DNA from 3 places in the Paenibacillus sp. TAB_01 genome. Region 3 is predicted to be linked to each of the others. Evidence: riboswitches for the same ligand, from Rfam matches in the RefSeq annotation. Region 3 holds a riboswitch; each other region holds the start of a gene.
The links. Region 3 has a riboswitch for cyclic di-AMP ahead of ACHHV8_RS31535 (C40 family peptidase). Riboswitches for the same ligand answer to the same signal wherever they lie in the genome.
Positions count from the first base shown of each region.

Region 1: linked by a shared signal. The riboswitch ahead of ACHHV8_RS04765 (TrkH family potassium uptake protein) and the one ahead of ACHHV8_RS31535 (C40 family peptidase) in region 3 are both predicted to bind cyclic di-AMP.
Region 2: linked by a shared signal. The riboswitch ahead of ACHHV8_RS24575 (CAP domain-containing protein) and the one ahead of ACHHV8_RS31535 (C40 family peptidase) in region 3 are both predicted to bind cyclic di-AMP.

Region 1 is NZ_JBIFNP010000001.1:963,910-971,775, forward strand. Features, by position in the region: gene ACHHV8_RS04740 (IS1182 family transposase) at 1-765, opposite strand, end outside; gene ACHHV8_RS04745 (YqzM family protein) at 913-1,059, opposite strand; gene trxA (thioredoxin) at 1,322-1,639, shown strand; partial or broken gene uvrC (excinuclease ABC subunit UvrC) at 1,780-3,841, shown strand; gene ACHHV8_RS04760 (CPBP family intramembrane glutamic endopeptidase) at 3,884-5,539, opposite strand; cyclic di-AMP (ydaO/yuaA leader) riboswitch at 5,779-5,924, shown strand; gene ACHHV8_RS04765 (TrkH family potassium uptake protein) at 5,988-7,343, shown strand; gene ACHHV8_RS04770 (potassium channel family protein) at 7,357-7,866, shown strand, end outside.
Region 2 is NZ_JBIFNP010000001.1:5,047,332-5,055,197, reverse strand. Features, by position in the region: gene ACHHV8_RS24590 (MFS transporter) at 1-484, shown strand, start outside; gene ybaK (Cys-tRNA(Pro) deacylase) at 870-1,358, shown strand; gene ACHHV8_RS24580 (hypothetical protein) at 1,355-2,260, shown strand; gene ACHHV8_RS24575 (CAP domain-containing protein) at 2,403-3,215, opposite strand; cyclic di-AMP (ydaO/yuaA leader) riboswitch at 3,221-3,359, opposite strand; gene ACHHV8_RS24570 (hydroxyacid dehydrogenase) at 3,445-4,431, shown strand; gene ACHHV8_RS24565 (aldose 1-epimerase) at 4,478-5,494, opposite strand; gene ACHHV8_RS24560 (cache domain-containing protein) at 5,732-7,087, shown strand; gene ACHHV8_RS24555 (PAS domain S-box protein) at 7,062-7,866, shown strand, end outside.
Region 3 is NZ_JBIFNP010000001.1:6,447,628-6,455,493, forward strand. Features, by position in the region: gene ACHHV8_RS31520 (M1 family metallopeptidase) at 191-2,374, shown strand; gene ACHHV8_RS31525 (hypothetical protein) at 2,391-3,206, shown strand; gene ACHHV8_RS31530 (hypothetical protein) at 3,376-3,630, opposite strand; cyclic di-AMP (ydaO/yuaA leader) riboswitch at 4,017-4,155, shown strand; gene ACHHV8_RS31535 (C40 family peptidase) at 4,160-4,630, shown strand; gene ACHHV8_RS31540 (methyl-accepting chemotaxis protein) at 4,910-6,682, opposite strand; gene ACHHV8_RS31545 (antibiotic biosynthesis monooxygenase) at 6,932-7,264, shown strand; gene ACHHV8_RS31550 (SRPBCC family protein) at 7,414-7,863, opposite strand.

The DNA of each region.
Region 1 (7,866 bases), 5.5 Mb from region 3:
CGAGGAATCTGCACTCTTGTGGCCGACGCGCGCATCCTGATCTTGCGAGATGCGCAGTTGTTCTATGTCATCCTCGACGGTCTCTTTTAGCAGATTCAACGGTTCTGTAATCTTAGGCAGTTGGGCGATACCAAGCCCGGTTTCGGTAACCTCGATGAGCTTCTGGCAATAGTCGATCTCGGCCTCGAGCGTATCCACGGCGTTCTTGGCAGGTAGCTTCCCCTTCAGCGATTCGTCGATAGAGTAGATGGCTTTTCGCAATTTGCGGGAACGGTCCTGTAAAATCTCCCTCGGTGATTTCTGGTTATAACGGGCTTTTGTATGCGTCGCGTCCACGATGATGGAGGTGCTCGTTAAAATCCCTTGCGCAGTAGCTAGTTCAACTGTCTTGCCGATGAGCAGATCCAGCAGATCCATGTTTTTTAACCGCAACTTGCGGAACTTCGTAAGGGAGCTCGGGTCGATGACGGCTTCTTCCGGAGCCATCTGAAGGAAGTATTTAAAAGACATATCGTACCGGGAGCGCTCGACCAGATCCACGTCCGACACCTCGAAAATAGCTTTCAGAAGCAGATATTTAAACATCCGCAACGGATCGATGGCGTTACGGCCGTTGTCCAAACAGTAGTTAGCTTTCAATTCGTCGTAGACGAAGGAGAAGTCAACCAGCTCATTTATCTGGCGTAGCATGTTGTCTTTCGGCACGATGAGGTCATATAGCGCTGTGTATGGGCTTAATGCAAAAGAAAGTTGAGGCTGGAACATGGTCTTCACCCTTCCGACGTATTACTTTAAAGTATACAAGAAAAAAGGCACAGCGCCCTCAAAATATTGAGAGTCTGTACCTTTTCATTAACGGACTTTTTCAGTGGCCTCTTACCAAACGGGGAAGACCTTAGTCGCCGGTTAAGCTTAGCGCATCATAACTTGAATGACCGTTGCGATGATGCCAATGAGAAACAGCACGCCGAAGAATACGCCAAAGCCTGTAGTCACGTCCTGGAAGTCATTAGTCGGCTCTTCCATTACGTGCAGTTCGGGATGTTTCGGATCGTTCATGGGATTACCCTCCTTGAGCAAATCGACATCGTTTGCCTAATTCTAGTTATGCTTAGTATAACCAACTTTCAAGATAAATGTAAAGAATGCGAAAGTGACAATTATGCGACTTTTGGAAATTTGGCGGTGATTGTGTGTCCGTAGCCGTCATGGCAGAAGTGGAAACGATTCGCCAGCCCCGGAAGCGGTTGAAAATAGGGTGCATTGTGGTATACTTTACATGTTGACAACATTTTTTTCGGAGTGGAAGGAGAATAAGCATATGGCAATCGTAAATGTATCTGACCAATCTTTCAAAAGCGACGTTGAAGGATCCGGTACGGTTCTTGTTGATTTCTGGGCTCCATGGTGCGGACCTTGCAAAATGATCGCGCCTATACTTGAAGAGCTGGACAAAGAGTTGGGGGACAGTGTGAAAATTGCAAAAGTCAATGTGGATGACAATCCGGAATCCGCAGCGCGCTTTGGCGTCATGAGTATCCCGACATTGATCGTATTCAAAGACGGTCAACCGGTGGATAAAATCGTAGGCTTCCAATCCAAGGATGCGCTGAAAGGCGTTATTACACGCAACCAATAATTAGCGGTTGGATGAATTAAGATGAGAAAAAGCTCTTTTTCTGCTATGCTGAGAAAGAGCTTTTTTTTGTATCCTTAAGCGGCTGAAGCCGTATAGATACACGGGCGCGCTCCGGATTAAAGGGAGAGGGGAGCCGCGTCATGGATGCTGAAGCAAGAAAGGGGAGAAATCAGGTGCCGATCCAAGACGACGAAGAACGGAAACGGACCGCGGAGGCCATCCGCAACAAGCTGGCGCTTTTACCGGAGCAGCCGGGCTGCTACCTGATGAAGAATAAAGAAGGTACGATCATTTACGTGGGCAAGGCGAAGGTGCTGCGCAACCGCGTGCGCTCTTATTTTACAGGGAGCCATAACGCGAAGACGCAGGCGCTGGTGCATGAAATTGCCGACTTTGAATATATTGTGACCGCCAGCAATGTCGAGGCGTTGATTCTCGAATGCAATCTGATCAAAAAATACCATCCGCGGTATAACGTGCTGCTGAAGGATGACAAGACGTTTCCTTATATCAAAATCACCCACGAAGCGCACCCGCGGCTCGAGGTTACGCGGAAGGTGTTTAAGGATAAGGGGAAATATTTCGGCCCTTATCCGAACTCGTTCGCCGCTCAGCAGACGAAGAAGCTGCTGGACCGCCTGTACCCGCTGCGCAAATGCCGGACGCTGCCCGACCGCGTCTGTCTGTATTATCACCTCGGTCAATGCGTAGCGCCCTGTGAGTACGAGGTGGAGCAGGAGACGTACGACAAGATGGTGTCGGAAATTTCCCGGTTTCTTAACGGCGGTCACGACGAGATCAAGCAGGATTTGACGCGCAAAATGCACGAAGCGGCGGAGGAGCTGAACTTTGAGCGGGCGAAGGAGCTGCGCGACCAAATCGTTCATATCGACGCCGTGATGGAGAAGCAGAAAATTACGACGACGGAAGCCGTCGACCGCGATATTTTCGGCTATGCCGTCGATAAGGGCTGGATGTGCGTGCAGATTCTGTACATGCGCCAGGGCAAGCTGATCGAGCGCCACGCCTCGATGTTCCCTTATTACGGCGAGGAGTATGAGGACTTCGTCTCCTTCGTTACGCAGTATTACAGCGACAACCCTGCGCTGCCGAAGGAAGTGTTCCTGCCTGCGGAAACGGTCGGCAGGGAAACGGCGGCAGCCAAAGAGCCGGTGAAGCGCGTCATTACGCAGGAAACGATCGCGGCGCTGGATCAAGCCTCTGCCGAAGAAGCCGCCGGACGCGGCGATGCGGAAGGAACGGAGCTCGATGCGGTCAAGGCGGACGTGAAGGAAGCGCTGGAAGGCTGGCTGAAGGTGAAGGTGCACATTCCGCGCCGCGGCCTGAAGAAGAATATGGTCGACATGGCGGGAGACAATGCCCGTGTCGGGCTGGAAGAGAAGTTCCGCTTGATCGAGCGGGATGAGCAGCGCTCTGTCAAGGCGGTGGAGAATCTCGGCGAGTGGCTAGGCATGGGGATGATCCGCCGGATCGAAGCGTTCGATAACTCGAACATTCAAGGGTCGGATCCGGTATCCGCGATGGTCGTATTCACGGACGGCAAGCCGAACCGGAAGGAGTACCGGAAGTTCAAGATCCTGGACCGTTCAAGGGCCGGACGACTACGAAACGATGCGGGAGGTTGTCCGCCGCCGGTACGAGCGGGTGCTGAAGGAGCAGCTGCCGCTGCCGGATCTGGTTGTCATCGACGGAGGAAAGGGGCAGATTTCCGCGGCGATCGATGTGCTCGAGAACGAGCTGGGCCTGTACATTCCCGTATGCGGCCTGGTGAAGGATGCGAAGCATAGAACGGCCCAGCTGATGATGGGCGATCCGCCGGAGGTCGTGCCGCTGCCCCGCGACAGCCAGGAGTTTTATCTGCTGCAGCGAATCCAGGACGAGGTGCACCGGTTCGCGATTACGTTCCACAGGGAGACCCGGGCCAAGTCGATGGTCGTCTCCCAGCTGGACGCCATTCCGGGCATCGGAGAGAAGCGCCGGAAAGCGCTGCTGAAGCATTTCGGCTCCCTGAAGAAAATCAAAGAGGCCGGAATCGAGGATTTCCGGCCTGTCGGGATCGGGGAGAAGCTGGCGGCGCAAATTCTCCAGGCATTGAACGGCGATGACGCCGCGCAAGCCGGGGAGATAGGCGAAGCTGGGGGGAACGAAACCCATACGGCGGCGGCGGATCCGATTGTTTAAGACGGAAGCCGGCGCCGCGGACAGCGGGCCGTATGTAATCGATTATTCCAGACGAGGGCGCGTAACAAGCCTTCGTCTTTTTGTTTTGCCGTGAACCCAGGCAATCAGCCAGCCGGCCAGTCCGGGAAAGATAATATAGAAGCCGCCCATCAGGCTGTGCGTCCAGTCACCCAAGTCCATTAATGAAAATCCCATCAGAATACTGTCCATGGAGGCATGGGCGAACAGCACGGTCATAAAGCCGTATTTCAGAAAGGCATAACCGAAAATAAGTCCGATGACGGTAACCTCGACAAAACGGGTGTAAACCGGGTAGATCGGGTACTGCGTATGGCTGAGCGCCCAGATCATGCTGGGGATCAGCACGGCTATAAACCGGCTGCGTACGAGCTTCATAAAGAAGGGGATACCGAACAGTCTGTATACCGATTCCTCCGAGATGGCGGCCGCCCAGGCCATGAGCGGGAAAAAGGCGGGATATACCATATTGAGTACGGAGTCCGACGGATCGTTCACCGCCCACACGTCAAACCAGTGCTCCGCCCCGAAAAACAGCGTCTGCTGTACGCCGAGGATGAACAGGCAGAGCAAGTATCCCTGAATGACCGCGCTGCGCAGCTGTCCGCCGAAGGAGGGCTCGTGCCATAGCGGCCAGGGACTCCAGCCTTTGCGCAGCCACAGCTGCCTGCCGGCAAGCAGGGCAAAGTAGACGCTGACCGCCATGAGGCCGATCAGGATGTTCAAGAACCAGAGATTGAACATTGCCTCCAGCTGGGAGGGGCCGTTCGAGTGCGCGGTGCGCAAGGCCGGCACCATATTGAAGTTATTGGCGATGTAGATCGCCAAAAATAGGGCGGTGAGCAGCAGACCGCGCCGAAAGGTGATTTCTTTGCGGAAGCGGAACACGATGTAGAAGGAGGCCAGCGCCATGATGAGCGACAGCAGCAGGCTGATGCGCGTCATCGTTGCCGCGTTCTTGTCCTGCGCTTCCTGCCATGCCAGGAACGAGGCGGGAATGGCAAAGCTCGCGTGAAAGGCGGCCGCCGAGCCGTTTCTGACGGTGACCGCAAGCTGCAGCTTGGCCTCCCCGATGGCCAGGGATTTGCTTTGATAAACGAAGCGGCTGCTGTCCGCAGCGGCGGAGCCGCTTGGGTGACGCTGCGGGTCCGGTTCGATCCGCTCCCAATCCTTCAGCGTGTAGCCGCGGGATCTCAAGGTCTGCTCGGCAATCAGCTGCGGATCGGCTGGACCTGCAGCCGCTGCGGGCTGTTGGATGCTCCGGGGGATGTAGCTTTCCCAGCCGAGGATGCTCAAGTCGGTAAAATTGACATCAATGTAATAAGTCGTTTTTGACGTATTGTCGTTCACTTCCACTTCATAATAATCAAGCGGATAAGCCCCGAATCTTTGCGCATACGTCCCGGCCAGATCTTCCTTCTGCAAATAGCCGCTGCGGTCGGCATCGGATTGGTACAGGGTGCTGACACGATAATCGGACGACAAAGGAAAGGTTTGGCGGATGAATCGCAGCGCCTGCTGTGCGGCCTGTTCTTTGCTTACCGCAGGGCGATCCTGGAGGGCTTCCAGCCCCGCATCGTTCGATTGAGGGAGGGAGGAGACCAGAACGACGGCCAGATAGAGCACAATCCCGATAACGGCCAGCGGCAGCAGGGGAGATCTTGCGGTCGATTTTATCATAATAGGCTCCTTTGCTTGAGATGGACATGGGGTGAATCTTTATATTGTATTCTGTAAACTTAGCACACATGACATTAGGAAATCCAATGAATCCGAGAGCATAGGCGGGAAAAACGATGAAAAGCGAAGCGGCGGGATTGCCAGTCTTCCCGCAGGCGGACTTATAATCCGATTATCCCCGGATTTCGGCGTACAGCGGCTTTGTGCTTCCTCGTAAAGGGGATTATAATTCATATCAATTGAATACAAAGCCGAATTTCTTTTGAAAACGGGGGAACCATTTATTACAAGGGGTGAATTCGATTCTATCGTCAAGATGGAATTGATAGGGTACCTGTGAATCCGAATCCGTCAGCTAACCTCGTAGGCTTTAAGCAGGAACCTATCATACGGCATTGGGTTTCCAGTGTCTTTTTTTGTGCTCTGAACTTGGATTTTGAGGTGAACCATGAAACTATCGCTGAAAAAAATTGAGCTGACGCCGCCGCAAATTTTAGTCATCGGGTTCGCGGCCATTATTTTGGCAGGCTCGGCACTGCTATCCTTGCCCATCGCCTCGGCGACAGGAAAGCCGCTTTCTTTCCTGAACGCCTTCTTCACGGCAACCTCCGCTACCTGTGTAACCGGGCTCGTGGTTGTCGATACGGGGACGAGCTTTACGCTCTTTGGGCAAATTGTCATCATCCTGCTGATTCAAGTGGGAGGCTTGGGCTTCATGACGATGGGCACGCTGTTTGCTTTTGCCTTGAAAAAACGAATTTCGCTGAGGGAAAGGCTCGTACTTCAGGAAGCGATGAATCAAGGGAGCATGGAGGGCATTGTCCGGCTGATCCGTAAGGTGATCCAATATTCGCTGACGATCGAAGCGGCAGGGGCGCTCATTTTCTCAATTCGCTGGTCATTTGACCTGGGTCAGGCGAAGGGGATCTACTACGGTATTTGGCATGCGGTCTCCTTCTTCAACAATGCCGGATTCGATCTCTTCGGCCCGGTCACGGGGAAATTCAGCAGCTTGACCGCCTATGCAGACGATCCGGTCATCAATATCGTTTCCATGGGGCTCATCATTCTGGGAGGTCTCGGATTCGTCGTCATTTCGGATCTGCTCGATTACAGGAAAAGCAGAAGAAGGCTGTCGCTGCATTCCAAGGTCGTGCTGAGTGCGACCGGCATTCTCATAGCCGTCGGGGCCGTAGTCATCTTCGTCTTCGAGTTTACGAACGCCAAAACACTCGGCACCTTGAGCTGGCAGGGGAAAATATGGGCTGCGCTGTTTCAGTCGGTTACACCGAGAACGGCGGGGGCCAATACGATTGATTTGGCCGGCATGCGGCAGGCCACTCAGTTTTTTATGATCCTGCTTATGTTTATCGGAGCATCGCCCGGTTCTACGGGCGGAGGGATTAAGACGACGACATTTACAACGCTGATAGGTGCAATGATCGCAATGATCCGGGGGAAAGAGGATATCGTGCTGTTTCACTTCCGTCTTGGCAAAGACCGGATTTTAAAGGCCATTACCCTCACGATGATTGCTTTATTTCTCGTTATTTTCGTCGCAATGGTGCTCTCGACGACCGAGGAGCATCCGTTTCTGATGATTTTGTTCGAAGTCACCTCAGCTTTCGGTACGGTCGGTTTAACAATGGGATTAACGACCGATTTGACCGATTTCGGGAAAATTATGATTGCGCTTATGATGTTTGCCGGGCGGCTGGGGCCAATGACACTGGCTTATGCCTTAGGGCCGAAAACGGAAAAGGAATTATACAGATACCCGGAAGGGAAAATTACAATCGGATAGGGGAACATTCGAAATGAAACGTGGGCAGTACGCGGTAATTGGTTTAGGGAGATTCGGATCCAGCTTGGCGGAAGAGCTCGTCAATCTGGGCTACGAGGTGCTCGGGATCGATAAGGACGAGGAATCGGTCGATGAGATGAGCGAGGTGCTGACCCATGTGGTTGTAGCGGACGCAACGGATGAAGAGGTGCTGCGCTCGCTTGGCATCCGCAATTTCGATTGCGCGATCGTGGCGATAGGAGACGATATTCAATCCAGCATCATGGCCGCCATTTTGCTGAAGGATATGGGCGTGAAGACGGTGGTGACCAAGGCGCTGTCGGAGCTGCACGGCAAGGTGCTGCAGAAGATCGGAGTCGACCGGGTGATTTTCCCGGAGCGGGATATGGGGATTCGGGTCGCCCATCAGCTGGCTTCTCCGAATTTGCTCGATTATATCGAGCTGTCGAACGATTACACGATCGTCGAGCTCTCCGTTCCCAAACGGCTGTCGGGACGTACGCTGAAGGAGCTGGACCCGAGA
Region 2 (7,866 bases), 1.4 Mb from region 3:
AATTTTAATCGCAAGCGGCTATAAGACGACAGCTGCGTTCTTGTTTACTTCTTACATTACTCTGGTCGGTCTTATCGGTGTGCTGTTCAGTATTTACTTGGTGGACAAGGTCGGACGCAAATGGTCGGTCGCCCTCAGCTTTATTCTTATGGGCATAGCGCTCTATGCCTTTGCTTTCGCTCTCGATGCGCCAACATCTAGCTTCGTGCTGCTTGGCGTCTACGATATGTTCGAATCGATCGCCTTGGCCATTTTATATGTTTATATACCGGAAAGCTATCCGACGCTGCTGCGGGTTACCGGCTTTGGCTGGGCGACGGCGGTTACGAGAGTAACGTCCTCTTTCTCGCCGCTGCTGTTCGCCGCGGTATGGGGAGGCATGGGCTTGCCGTCGACGATGTTTTTCAGCATGATCATGCTGGCGCTGGCCGCCGTGTTCATTCTGGCCTACGGCAAAGAAACGAAGGACAAGCTGCTGTCTTAGGACAGGAGCCTTATAAAATGAAGCGGACGTCCGATAAGGACGTCCTCCTCAGGCTGTCGAGAAAGCCGCATTAAGTGAACCATGCGTACTAACGCAGGTGGGGTATCTTCCGGAAGAGTTTACGTCCGCCTTTGAAATTCGTGAAAATACCTTCAAATCTAATCCAATTCACGGATTTCAACAGCGGCTGTAGGAAGATACCCTACCGGAGTATCACACATATTCAGGCTTTCTCGACAGCCTGCGGACGTCCGATAAGGACGTCCTCTCTGCATTTTGGGTGCGATGGCTGAAAAGCCGCTGTTCACCGGTTGCCTTTTGCTTTCAAGTCATGTCATAATGCACATGAAAGCAGAACAATAACGAAACGAAGAGGAAACCGGTTATGGCATCGAAAACAAACGCCTGCAGATTATTGGACAAGCTGCGGATTTCGTATACCTTGCACGAATACGAGTGGGACGAGGAGCATCTCGATACCGCTACGGTATCGAGCCATGTGGGCATTGCCCAGGAGCATATGTACAAGACGCTGGTGCTGCGCGGAGATAAAACAGGTATCGTGATGGCCTGTATTCCCGGGCATCTGGAGCTGAATTTAAAGGCGCTCGCCGCCGTAAGCGGCAACAAGAAGGTCGAGATGGTTCCGGTCAAAGATATACTGACGATTACCGGTTATATACGGGGTGGGGTATCTCCGTTAGGCGTGAAGAAGAAGTATCCTTTGTATATCGACGAATCGATCCTTCCCATTGATCCGGTCAGTATCAGCGCCGGACGCAGAGGGCTGCAGATTTTTTTGAAAGGGACGGATCTGATTGCGGCAAGCGAAGGCAGCGCAGCCCGTCTGACGGAGGAAGGAAGCGCGGAATGAAATTGAACCAGGATGTTATGAAGCAGTTGATTTATACCCATGCGGAAGGACGGCTGCGCAAAAGCTACGGCATCACCGAGCCTGCCGATAATGTAGAGCAGTTCCACCGGCTGCTGCTTGAAGCCTTGAAGCAGAAGGGAAAGCCGATCCGGCGGCAGGTAACGAATACGGAAATTTTCGAGGCAGCGGTCAAATCGATCGGGAGCAATTCCCGTGACTGGTCTACCTTTGTCGCTAAGGAAAAGGGTCTTCGTGAGCTGCTGTCGGGCTATGATCCGGCGGCTGCAGAGCGGTTAGGGGAGGAGGCGCTGCTTCAAGCGCTGCGGCCCTATTTTCCGGGCACCTCTTGTTCTACGGACTGCCGCGCTGTAGCCAATTGGGTCGGCGTCCTCTCCGCAGAGCCTGACTATTACGAGAAGGTCATTCTGCAGACCGTCGAAGCGTTTGACCGGATGGACGATGAGCCGCTTACGGAGGAGCAGATGATGATTTGCGTGTCCGGCTTCATGTCGAATCCCTCAAGCCGCTGGAGAGGGTGGTCCCATATGAAGGGCTTCGATAAAGAGAAACCGGAGAAGCTGAAGCTGCATGGCATGGGCTATCCGCTGGCATCGGAATTTTTCCGCAATTTAGGGTGGAACGGCTTCAAGCCTGACCGGCATATCAAGCGCCTGTTCGCCTATTGGTACGACGTAGATCAGATGATTCCGGAAGCGGACATTCGCTTTTACACGGATCGGATCGGCAGCCAGAACAAAGAATTGACGGATAACATCCGCTATTCCCTGATCGGGCATAAGGTTTCGCCGGAAGGCGTCAGATTTTCCGAGGTAGACCATCTGCTGTGGGCGCTCGGGGCTTACGTCATGAAGAAAGGAAAAGAGCAGCCGCTTGGCTCGTAAAATAAAATAGGCGGAGTAACACGCATAGTGTGTGCCTCCTATCATAAACTATACCTATAAACGCAGCAAAGAGGCCGACCCGCGCAGTACGGGGTCAGCCTCTTCTTGAATACATCGATTTTTGCAAAGCAGGGATATCCGCTTAATTTGCGATAAATTCTTGAACCCATTCGCCGTTGTAGTAAGCAACGCCGATTTTAGTATAATTCGGGCTCAAAATATTTTCACGATGACCTTGGCTGTTCATCCAGGCTGTCATAACCTCTTGCGGGTTACGCTGGCCTTTCGCGATATTTTCGCCGGCATAGGTGTAAGAAATACCGAACGATTTCATCATGTCGAACGGAGAACCGTAGGTCGGGGATGTATGGTCAAAATAATTGTTCGTATACATGTCTTTGGCCTTCACCAGCGCGACATTCGTCAAAGAGCTGTCGCTTGTCAGCGGTTTAAGACCTGCTTTTGTACGCTCTTGATTTACCAGATCCACCACTTGCCTTGCATAGGAAGCGGAGTCGCTGCTTGTTGTTCCTGTTCCTGCATTATTTTGCGTATTTCCGCTGTTCGAACCATTGCCGCTTGTGCTGCCCGCAGGCGTTCCCTGGTTGGAGCTGGAGCTGCCGCCAGCTGTATTGCCGGATGGCGTTCCGCTGTTCGTATGACCCGGTGCCGTGGAAGCTTGTCCTTTTCCGCTTGCAGGCTTGCCGTTGTTGTAGCCGGTGCTGCCTTGGAACGGATACTTCAGTACGGTTGCTCCCCAATAAACATTGGCATTGGACAGATTCAAGCTGCCTTTCAGCAGAGTCGAAAGATCTACGCCATATTTCTGCGCAATCGCATTGACATTGTCACTATTTATAGTAACAACAGCTGGAGCAGCGGACGCCGCACCTACGCTGAGTACGGGAGCGAGCACGAGTGCACCTGTAATAACGAATTTTTGTAAACGATTCAAAACGATCCTCTCCTTTTTTCGGCCTGCGAGGTTAGCTGACGGATTCGGGTCAAAGAGCAAGCACCCGGTCACTAATACGTGACTTCACCCCATGGTAGGATGGTTCCCCCACGCTTCCTTGGGAAGCTTCGGCCTGGCTTATTTTTTTGCCCTCTTATTCTATCACTAGTTTTGATAGATTTCATGACACAAAGTCTTCCAATTCGAAAAGAGCAAGGAGGTTTGCAGTATGGGGAAGCCAAAAATTTTACAAATTTTATCCATGTACCATGAGGCCGGAGAAGCGATTTTGCGGCAGGGAGCGGAGGTGGTGGTGACGCAGGAAACGGACGAGGCACGTTTATGCGGGCTGGTGAAGGACGTAGAGGCGATCGTTCTTCGCGCTCCCGCCCGGATGACACGAGCCGTTCTGGATGCGGCTCCGAAGCTGAAGGTGGTTTCAGGAGCGGGTGTGGGGCTGGATAATATCGATGTCGGTTACGCTACGCTCAAACGGATTCCGGTGCTGCACGCCCCGGCGGTCAACAGCGTATCGACGGCGGAGCATACGGTTGCGCTGCTCCTCGCTTTAAGCAAATCGCTGATTCCTTTTCACAGCGAAATGAGCAGGGGAAACTATAATTCCCGCATGCTGATTCCTTCGATAGAAGTAAAAGGAAAGCAGGCGGGGCTGATCGGGTTCGGCAGTATAGCGAGGGAGGTGGCCAAGCGGCTTCGCTTCGGTCTGGACATGAAAGTGGCCGCCTGGGTGCGCAGCTATGATGAGGCTAAGCACGGCCAGGCGGCCAAAGAACTGGAGGTCGAGATGACGACCGACCTGGATCGATTGCTGTCGTCATCGGATTTCGTATCCATACATATTCCGCTGAATGCAGCGACGCGCGGAAGCATCGGCAGGCCGCAATTGGAGCGGATGAAGCCGAGCGCTTTTCTGATCAACACCGCCCGCGGCGGAGTATTGGTCCAGGACGACTTGATCGCAGCTTTAAAGTCCAAGCGGATTGCGGGCGCCGCCCTGGATGTCTTCGACCCGGAGCCGCCGCCTGCGGAGCTGGAGCTGCTGCGGCTGCCCCATGTTATCGTCACGCCGCATGTCGGAGGGACGACAACGGAGTCCAACTACGTGATGGCTACAACCGTCGCCCGTCAGGTGCTGGACGCGCTGGCAGGCAGGAAGCCTGCTTATATCGCCAATCCCCAGATATGGCCCTCTTAATCCTCCAAGCTCTGCCGCTTATAGCAGGCTGCCGGTAACGATACAATCAGGCATTCCGTTTGGTTACGGTATACAGGCGGCTCGTTTCTTCCCAAATCTCGCCGGGCTCGAGAGAGAACAGACCGATCTCATCCGCCGGAAGCTTGGACATTGGCGCGTTCACCAGACTGACCTGCGGCTCGGGGCAGAAGAAGCCTTCCGTCGCGTTGTTATTCCAAATCATCCACTGCTTGTAGGAGGTACCGACATCGTATACGAGGGTTACCTCATTGCGGTTGTCGGTCAGCTCCATCCGGTTGCGGCCGTTTTGCGGCTCGGATGTGTAATGATTGTCCATAGGCTCGAAGAACGGGGACAGGCCGCCTTGTTTCATCAATTGCTCGTCCGCTGTCAACGGCTGGAATTCGCCTGTCGGCAGCATCCGCTCGTTCAGCGCCCAACGATTGCCGATCGTCATTTTAAACGTGTAGTCGCCCGCCGTACTGTTGGCAGCGAAGGGAGCGTTAATTGACGTATGGAATGCGAGCAGGCAGGGCATAGTATCCTCTCCGTCGTTGCGGATGAACAGCTGCTGGTGCAGTCCGTATTCATTCAGCGTGTAACGAAGCTTGACCGTGAAGGAGTGCGGAAGGAAGGCATGCACCGGATGGCCCGGCTGCACTTTCTGAACCAGCGTGACGAAGCTGTCCCGCTCATCCGCTCCGAATTGCTCGACAGTCCATGGAATGTTATGTAAAAAGCCATGCAGATGATTTCCTGTGCTGGGCTCATTGACCGGAAATTGATATACTTTGCCGTTCCATGGAAAATGGCCGTCTTCATACCGGTTAGGCGGAAACAGGAAAGGAATGCCGTGAATGATAGGCTTTTCTTTGAACGACTGCATTTCTTCCGGGGCAGGCTCATGCAAAAAACGGAATTGGCGAACGTTGTCGCGGAAAGCGATCAAATTCGCTCCGATAGCAGGCAGAACGATCGCTTCATACCGGTCCGCCTGCAGATAGACGGCTTGCTCCCCTTGATAATCGGCTTCATAGGCTTTGGGTGCGGTTGTTGTGCTCATAGCTTCTCCTCCTGAGACTAGTAAATGGCAAGATAACCCTACATATTATAGCATGGAAACGCCATCAAACCTATGGCGTCCTAAGGGATAAGCCGATAGACCCAGGAGGATTTAAGGGAAATATGTCGAATTTTGCGTCAAAATGTGGGATTACGGTCGTACTAGGCGTATAATAGGATTGACAAGAAATGGCTGTTCAGTCCATCCGTTGTCCTGATCAAAAGATGGAGGGGGTCAATGAAGGGGTCTCTGCGCGTAAAAATCATGATGTTATTTGTTGCGGCGGCAAGCTTGGCACTATCCTTGGCGGGGGTGAGCAGCTATCAGACGGCCAAGACTCCGGTTCTTCAGTCACGGCAGGCTCATGCGCAGCTTATGATGCAGAAGCAGTCGCAGGCGCTATCCGCCTGGTTGAGCGAACGGCTTGCGGAGCTCAGCCTGCTGAGCCGTACGGAAATGATCCGTTTCGGCAGCGATGAAGCCAGGCTCGATTATTTGAAGCAGGAGCTTGTGCGGACCGGGGGCCATTATGTTTCGTTCGGCCTAAGCGACCTGGACGGCAGGCTTCTACAGGTGAACGGAGCGGATTTCGGTATTGCGGCGGATCCTTCCTTTGCCGGTAACGGGAGTGGCTCCGACGTCGCTTCGAATCCTTTTACCGTCGCATTCGCTCAGCAGCAGCCGGTCATTGCCATTCAGGTACCGGTTTATGACGACGGTTTTCAAATCCATGAAATACTGCACGCATACGTGTTAGCGGAGCAGGCGGTTGAACGGTTTGCCGGGGAAAAAAGCGCCCCGGACGACGATAGCTTCGTCCTGTTTCAGGAGGATGGAAATATTTTGTACCCTAACCCTCCCGACCGCAAGGACAAGACCTATTTGAATATCGGAGATGCCCGCTCCCCTTATCAAAGCATTGCGTCCGATTATCCGGAGCATTCATCCGGGCTGGCCGAGACGAAGCTCGAGGGGCAAACGCACTTCATCGCGTATTCCGAGGTGCCTGGCACCGACTGGTATCTGGCTGCGGATCTTCCCGAAAAGGCGCTCGGGGAGCCGCTTCGGAGGCTGCTCTGGAAGACAATTCTCACGATGACGCTGACCGGAGCCGCGCTCGCCGTTATCATGCTCGTTATTATGAATTATATGTTAAAGCGATTGCGTCGAATTCTAAACATAACGGAACGTGCGGCGGGCGGCAGCCTAAGGGTGGAGGCTGCAGATTCCCCATCCCAAGATGAAATCGGGGCTTTGGCACAATCCGTCGATGATATGGTCGGCAGGCTGAGTCCGATGATCGAGCGTCTGAATGCCATCCTTAATCAGAATGATTATGCGGTTATTGTCGTCGATCCCGGCTACAAGGTCACATACTTCAACCGGACGGCGGAGAAGATTCTCGGCTATGCGGCGGAAGAGGTTCTTTATAAAAAAACGTTGTTCTTATGGCACGACGAGCAGGAGCTGTTCAAACGGGCCGAGCGTCTATCGATCGAGCTTGGCGAACGCGTGCCGCCGGATATATCGGTTTTTATGACAAAGCCGCTTCGGCCTAATCCGGAGGATGATCAATCGAACCTTCATCCATAAGAACGGAGCGCGTTTTCCCGTCAGTTTGAGCATTAGCCCCATGCGCGATTCGAACGGCCTTGTGACGGGCTTTGTCGGCATTGCCCGCGATATCAGCGATTATAAGCAGGCTGAAGAAACGCGCAACCGGCTGCTCAGCATCCTGGATGCGGCGAAGGATTTAATCGCTTCCGTAGATGACAGAGGCCGTATTTTTTATATGAATCCCGCAGGGATGGAACTCTTGGGTATCGATGAGCTGAGAGAGGATACCCGGAATACGAAGCAGTATTTCGACAGCTTCGAGCTCGCTCAATTCGTTGCAGGGCTGGAGCATGTGTCCAAAAAGGGTTACTGGGAGCACGAAACGGTCGTCCGCACCCGCAGAGGAGAGCAGATTCCGATGTCCACCATTCTGGTGGCTCATAAGGACAAGCAGGGGAAGGTTTATTATTCTGTCATTGCCCGCGACATTCTTGAGCAGAAGCGCACGCAGAGGGAGCTTGTGGAAGCGAAGCGGGCCGCGGACCGGGCGAATGAAGCGAAGAGCCGGTTCCTCGCCAGAATGAGCCATGAAATCCGCACGCCGTTGAACGGCGTCATCGGATTTTCCCAGCTGCTGCTGCGTGCCGGTGTGAATGGAGGGCAAAGGGAATACGCGAACAAAATTATTTCTTCCTCTCAGATGCTGCTGCGTATCGTGAACGATATTCTGGATTTCTCCAAGGTGGAAGCAGGGAAGCTGGAGCTGGAGCGGACACGGTTCAGCCTGAACGATACGGTGCGTCATATTAGCGATA
Region 3 (7,866 bases):
CAATTTATTAAATTTATGCGTTCATCCTTTTTATTGTAGCGAATACCGGCAGGTCATTTCCAGTCATAACGAAAAAAATTTCGGGTGCGGCCCTCCCGCCGCCTCCAACTCTTTTTGGACAGGACAGAAATAATCCTCGGACAGGCGACATATACATGCTGTAGATGCTTGTCAACGGGGTGAAAAATAGATGAAAAAAGTATTCGGCAACCGACTTGCGCAATGGTGTTTCTTATTTGTACTAGCCGGCGGAGCCACGTTTGTCAGCCAAGCCCTGCTTGGCGCAGGCACCGCATCGGAGGATGCCTTGGAGCCAGCCGGCCCACGGGCCGAGTCCGCCCCCTATTCCACCCTGGGCTCCATTCCGCTCCGGCCCGTCACCATGACATCGCCCTCCCTCAAAGGGGAACCGAGCTTTCAAAACTTTGCCACAGATTTATCGTTTGCCGACGGCTCTTCGCTGGGACTCCAGCTGGCCAAGCCCGCTTCTGCGCGTGTCATCGCTCCGAACGCTCCGGCCCAGCCGCCTGCGCCGCCCAGTCTGCCGGCCAAGCCCGTAGAGAAGCCCGCTCCCCAGCCGCTCAGCAACCGCATTGTGGAATACCATTTGAATGTGGAGCTCGACGCCGAGGGCAAGCTGCTGAACGGAACCTCTTCGCTGACCTGGAAAAACCCCGGAAGCCTTCCGGTGCAGGAGCTGTATTTCCACCTGTACCCGAACGCCTTCGAGTCGAAGAAATCTACCTTTATGGAGGAATCGGGCGGCAGGCTTCGCAACGACAAGAGCCCGGACGGCAGCTTCGGCAATATGACGGTCAGCAGCATCAAGACGCTCGACGGTGAGGAGCTCGCAGGCAAGATGGAATATGTCCAGCCGGATGATGCCAATAAAAACGACCATACGCTGATCAAGGTGCCTCTTCCCAAGGCCGTCAATCCGGGAGAGAAAATTACGCTCAACTCTTCGTTTCAGGTCAAGCTGCCCGCGGTGTTTGCCCGGATGGGATATGCGGGGGATTTCGTCATGGCCGGCCAATGGTTCCCCAAGGTGGCTGTCTATGAGCCTGTAGGCGTCAGAGGACGCACGGTCGAAGGCTGGAATCTGCATCAGTACCACGGCAATTCGGAGTTTTACGCCGATTTCGGCATCTACGATGTGCGGATCAAGGTACCGACGAATTATACGGTGGCAGCCACCGGCTTTCCCCTGAAGCCGCCCGCCGATGACGGCAAGATCAAGACATACGCTTTTTACTCCGATGACGTGCATGATTTCGCTTGGGCCGCATCGCCCAACTTCATCTATTATGAAGAGCCTTATGCGACCCAGCAAATCCCCGGCGTCAGAATCAAGCTGTATCTCGATCCGAAGCATGAGCAGCTGAAGAACCGCTATATGACCGCCGCCAAAAAAGCGCTCGCCCGCTATGCCCAGTGGTACGGCAGTTATCCGTACTCGACGCTGTCCATCGTGATTCCTCCGGATAACGGGAACGGCGCCGGGGGGATGGAATATCCGACCCTGATTACGGGCTGGGGAGCTTCCGAGGAAAATCCGGATTTGGAGCTGGAACGGGTCATTGTCCACGAAATCGGCCATCAATTCTGGTACGGTATGGTCGCCAGCAACGAGTTCGAGGAAGCTTGGCTCGACGAAGGCTTCACCTCCTATGCCGAAGACCGGCTGATGGAGCTCGAATACGGAGTGAAATCGAACCTGACGGTCGAATCCAGCTATATTACATCGCCGGAGGCGCTGAAGCAGGACTCCTGGAATTACGGACCGGACGGCCAATATGCGGAGAACGTATATACCCGCGCCAAGCTGGTGCTGAAATCGATCGAGCGCCAGATCGGCACCGAGATGATGGACCGCGTCATGAAAACATATTTTCAGAGATGGAAGTTCAAGCATCCGACGACGACCGATTTTCAAAAGGTGCTTGAGGATACGACGAAGACGAGCTGGCAGGAGTTTTTCGAACAGTATGTGTACAGCGGTCTCATGGTAGATTACGGGGTGACGAGCATTCAGTCGAAGAAAGTGGTGTCCGATGGGCAGAGCCTGTTTGAGAATACCGTGCGTATTCAAAAGCATGGCGGCACGTACCATACGGTGCCGATCCGGTTCCATTTCGCCGACGGCTCGCAAATCGATAAAACCTGGGACGGTATAGATGCGGACGTCCAGTTCAAGCTGATGCATCAATCGCCTATCGATTGGGTGGCCATAGATCCGCAGCATACTATCGTGCTTGAGAATAAACGGATTAACAGCTTTATGAAAACAAACATCGATCCGAAGCTGTCCGTACGCTGGAATCTCGGCGTCGTTAAATTCATGGAGACCTTGTTCGAATGGGTCGCTTGGTGAGGGAGGGAAGCTCGCTATGTGGAAGTTAGTCAAAACCGGCCTGGCTATGGCCTGGTACCAGCCTTTTGCAGTCTGCACGCTGTTTATCTACAATTTGCTGTGGGGCCTTCTGCTGTATAAACTGATCCGCTCTGTCGCCGTCCCTCTGCTTCACCGGTACCCCGGGCAAGAGCTCTCCCGCGAAGCTGTGCAGCTATTCTGGATCGAAGGGCAGTTCCAATTGACGAAGACCGATCTTATTCATTCCTATCTATGGTGGGGGCTGGGCCTGCTCGCTGCACGCATGCTGTTCTCCCCCCTGCTCAATGCCGGAGTCTACTACTCTCTCCATCACCAGGAGCTGAATGCCGGCTACCGGTTTGTACGCGGAATACGCAAGCTCACGCTTCCCTTTTTGGTGCTGTACACTGTCCAGATCGCTCTTACGCTGGCGCCGCTTTACTTCCTCTATGCCAAAGTCGTCAGCAGCTATCAGAGCCATACGTCGCTTGAAGGGTTTGCTTGGACCGTGCTGCCTCTGCTCGGCGGCTTTCTGCTCTATAATTTTGTGCTGCAGACGTTGTTCATGTACCTGCAGTTCGGTGTTGTGAGCGGCAGGCCCTTATCCTACTCTATCCTGCTCCTGATTCGCAATACGCCGACCGCGCTGCCGCTCGCCGCCTTCATCCTTCTGGCTACGCTTCTTATTTCTGCGGCGGTCATGACCTCGGCCATGATCTGGGCGGGCTTCGCCACGCTGCTCGGGTACCAGGTGTATCGTTTGATTCATATGTTTTGCAAAATGTGGGCCATCACAACACAGTACGCCCTCTGGGACGTCAAAAGCAATTGAGCCCCGCCTCAAAAAGAGGAAGGCCTCCGGGCCGCACATCCATCCACATCAAAAAGACTCCTAGTCCCTTTATTGGGGCCTCCGAGTCTTTTTTGGGTTCGTAACGGATCACCGACTATATGCTGTCCTGCGGATGAAGCGTACATGGGCGGACTAAATACCGGGCCATTTAGCCCGGAGGCTCCGTCGCATCGCCGCGTCTGCCGATAATCCACAGAATCAGGAACAGCACAGCCAGCATACCGAAGAAGCCCATCAGCGCCACGCGGAGCCAAGCCTGCAGCGTTGTACCCCAGACCATCAGCAATGCCATCACCGACAATCCAAAATGCTCCATATTGTATCGCCGCAGCCGATATCTTCCTAACCGGTAGATAAATAACAGCGTAATAAATCCGGCAATCGCCAGCCGCACTATATTCACAGCGTGCTCAGCCCCTTCCTCCGCTTCATGCGCCGTCTCTTGCGGCAGAAGGATCGAACGTTCCCCGCCTCTACAGAACAGGATACGACATCCTCCGCCAATGTCCAGAGTCCGCACATTCGGTCTTACCGCTTACGGTATGTATGCTCCTCATTTCCCTCTCTTCCCTATGTCAAATCTCGAAAAATTTTGTCGAAAATGCAGTCCGTGCTTCCCTACCGTCAATGGCCTTTCCAGCCCCGACCGCTGAAGAAAGCCTTATTATGGTGCGGTTTCGCACTATTTCTTCAAAAGGTTTCAATTTTTCACTTATACTTGTGAATTTTGTGTGACAACGGAAGGAAAAATGCGGTAAAGCTCGAATTATTGTATTCGACACACAAAAAACGTATATATTGCCGAATTTCCACAGATTGGAAAACGGGGGATCCACATCCCGGGTGAATTGATCTCGCAACAGAGTGATCATAGGGAACCTTCAACCGAACCCTTAAGCTAACCTCGTAGGCACCGGAAGGGGAAAATTTCATTGAAAAGGTTTTTTGGTTTTGCCGTATCTTTGGCATTGTTTTGCAGCGTTCAAGTAGGAAGCGCCTTCGCCGAGACGCCTTTAAGCCAAGCCGTCAACGAAGAGCTCGGAGCGCCATACAAATGGGCGGGGACAACCACCAAAGGCTTCGACTGCTCCGGTTATACTTCCTATGTGTACGACAAGTTTGGCATTGATCTGCCTCATACTTCGGCAGGACAAGCTACACTTGGCACAACAATCAGCCAGGATCAGCTTCGCCCGGGCGATCTCGTATTCTTCAATACGAGCGGCAAAGGAATTTCGCATGTGGGCATCTATGTAGGGGACGGAAAGATGTATCATTCCGCCACCAACCAAGGGGTTACGATTACGAGCCTTAGTGAATCTTACTATGCGAAGCGTTACGTAACCGCAAAACGGATCTTGTCGGACGATCAGTACGATCAGCTGATGACCGACAATTCCTAATGGGAGCCTGCAAGCCGATTCATATATCTCGGTTCCGACTGACTCTCTAGAACGACAACTCAATGGAATGGTCCTTATCTCATTGGCCTTCAGCGCTCAAGCTCCGCGACCCGTCACGTCCGGACAAGCTGAAGGTCTTCTTTCTGTACAGGACTCTCTAGTGGATAATTACCCGCGGAGAGACCGGTATGAATCAATTAACATATAAAAAATCCCGTTCCTGTTGGAGTAACATGGAACGGGATTTTTTCGTGCCTTGCCTTTGTTAGCCAAGCTGCGCTAGGCAATCTTGAACTGCGACAGCAGACGCTGCATTTCATCGGCCATCTCGGAAAGCGACTCTGCGGAGGATTGAACCTCTCCGGTCGTTTGCAATTGGCCCTCCGCCGATGTGGACACCTGTTGTGAGGAAACCGCCGTTTCCTTCGCTATGTAAGCAACCTGCTGGACGGCCGCAGTGATCTGCTCGGCGCCTGCCGAAATTTCTTCGGAGGTAGCGGCCATTTCCTGGATTTGAGACGCAATATGCGAAGTCGACTTCAGAATTTGTTCGAAGTTTTGCTCCGTTTCCTTCACCAGCTCGATGCCCGTGCTGACTTCCGTTTTCACTCTGCTCATCGCTTCGCCAGAATCCCGAATGTTCGACTGAATTTCGTGCAGCAGCTGGCCGATTTCCTCCGAGGAGCTGTTCGACTGCTCTGCCAGTTTCCGGACCTCTGCCGCTACAACGGCAAAGCCCCGGCCCTGCTCACCGGCACGCGCCGCTTCAATCGCCGCATTCAGCGCCAACAGGTTCGTCTGGTGAGCGACTTCCTGGATCGCTTGGACAATGCTGCCGATCTGGTTCGATTTGCTCTCCAGCTGAGAGATGACCTCGTCCGTTTGATGGACCGAGGAGTGAATCGAACTCATCTGCTGCACCGTGTTCTGCACGAACGCTTCGCCGCTTTCGGCCTGCTGCTTCGTCCATTCTACCGACTCTGCAATCGTCGATGCGCTCTCCGCCATGCGGCTGATCCCGGCGCCTACCTCTTCCATGGAACGGGATGTCTCTTCCATGGTCATCGTTTGCTGATCCGCGCCTGTCGCCACCTCTTTGACGGTGGAAGCAATTTGCGCCGACGCCTCCTGCATCTCGCCCGAGCTCGCCTTCAGCTGTTCTGCAGATACCGTAACCAGCTGGGCATGTCCGTTAATATTCTCGATCATTTGACGCATATGCTCACTCATTCGCGCGAAGGCGGCGCTCAGCTGCCCGATCTCATCCTGACGGTGCAGCACTTGGCTGCGTACCGAAAGATCGCCTGCCGAAATCCGGTTGGCCACAGCGCTCATTTCATTGAGCGGCTTGGAAACATTACGTGCCATGAGGAAGGAAACCGTCAGCCCGACCAGGATCGCAATAATACTCAGAACGACCACCCAAATCATGCCCATGCGATTCGATTCGGTCAGCTCCGCCGCCCATTGGTCCGCATGCCCCTGCAGATTACGGGTAAACACGTCGATCACGAAGCTGCACCCGCTCAAATATTCGTCAGCCTGCTGAATCTGCTGCATTCCTTCCGGCCCATGCTTCTGAGCCGCCGCTAAAATACCGGGATACAGCTTGCTGTAAGCATCCCATTTATCTTGAAACAATTTGACCAGCTTTGCATCACTCTCTGTATAAGCCATCTCTTCGAGCTGTTTCGTCTTGCTCTGGATTCCATCGAATAAAGCGTTCGCTTTATCCGGCTGAGTCACCGCCTGTCCGACGTCTGTAGATGAAACAGCGTCATCCTGCGATTTGTCCTGAAGATTAAGCTGAATGCGCAGCATCAAATCATCAAGTTCCTTTAAGTCGTGGTTCAAATTACCCAGCAGGATGACGCTGGGCAGGCCTTTCTCCGTCGTTTGCTTCGACTTCTCGCCCATCGTGGTCATCTTCACCATTGCCGTCCCGCTGATTACAGACAGCAGCAGCAGGACCAGAACAAAGCTTGCCAGCAGCTTTTTAAACAGCGTCAGTTTAAAGCTCCATTTTGCGTTTTGCTTCAATGTCAGTTTCATCTCCAAGCCTCCGAATTTTTTTGTCTAGTGTCATGCGGTTAATAGCGAACTTCCTTTCATTGGATATTCATTCCTTTCTTTATGTCGACAAAAACCGAGAAAAAGTTAATATTTATGTCGAATTTCCTATTTATGTCACCTTTTTGCCACATATTCAACTAGGACCACAGAATCACATTTGACAATGAAAATCATTATCAAATAAAATGGAAGCAGTTGTTTTTATCCCCTATGCAGGAGGCGTTATCCATGTTTATTCAAACCCGCACTATCGTCGTAGAAAAGGGCAATGCCGATAAAGTCGTTGAGCGGTTCAGCAAAGAAGGCCCGATCGATTCCATGGATGGCCTCATCGATATTAGCGTGATGGTCAACAAATCGGCGAAGGAGTCGGAGGAAGTGGTGGTCCTTATCCGCTGGGAGTCCGAAGAAGCCTGGAAAGGCTGGGAGAGAAGCGACGCCCATTTTCAGGGCCATAAGAACAGCAGAGGTCAATCCAAGCCGGAATACGTGATTAGCACCCAGGTAAGCATGTATGAAGTCCGCGCGGTAAAAACGGGTAAAGCGGGTACCCCGAGTTAAGAGTGCCACAAAGCAGTCTAGGCTGTAACTCCCTTTACAGCCAGCCTCGAAAATGGCATCTTTTTTAAAATTCAAACAAAGAAGAGCCAGGCCGAACGGACCGTGATCCGTTAGGTCTGACTCTCTTTCACTGCCGCATAGACGGCGGCCTACCAGCCAAAATCCAATGTTTTTCCTGTCTCTATATAAGACTTGATATTGCTCAGGATCATCGGCCAGCTGTTCTTCGTATTCTCGTAGGACGGATGATTCTCCGGCCATTGATCATTGACCAGCGTCAGCTTGGTGCAGGCGCCTACCGTATCCAGTGTCAGCGTAACTCTCGTTACCAGCTCGGCATGATTGTCGCGGTACGACGGCCCGGGATGCTCGGTAAAGCTCATCAGCCGGCAGGGCTCGAATGCCAGCACCTCCCCGTAAACATGAACCGTCTCCTCTCCGTCATTGCCCGGTCCGACATATTCATAGGGACTGCCGATTTCAAAAGTAGACTTAAGCACACTCCCGAAAAATATCGCTTTCGTCGCTTCCGGTACCGTGAAAATTTCCCACACCTTTTCTGGCTGCGCTCCGATATACAACTCATACTTAAGATCCAAGCG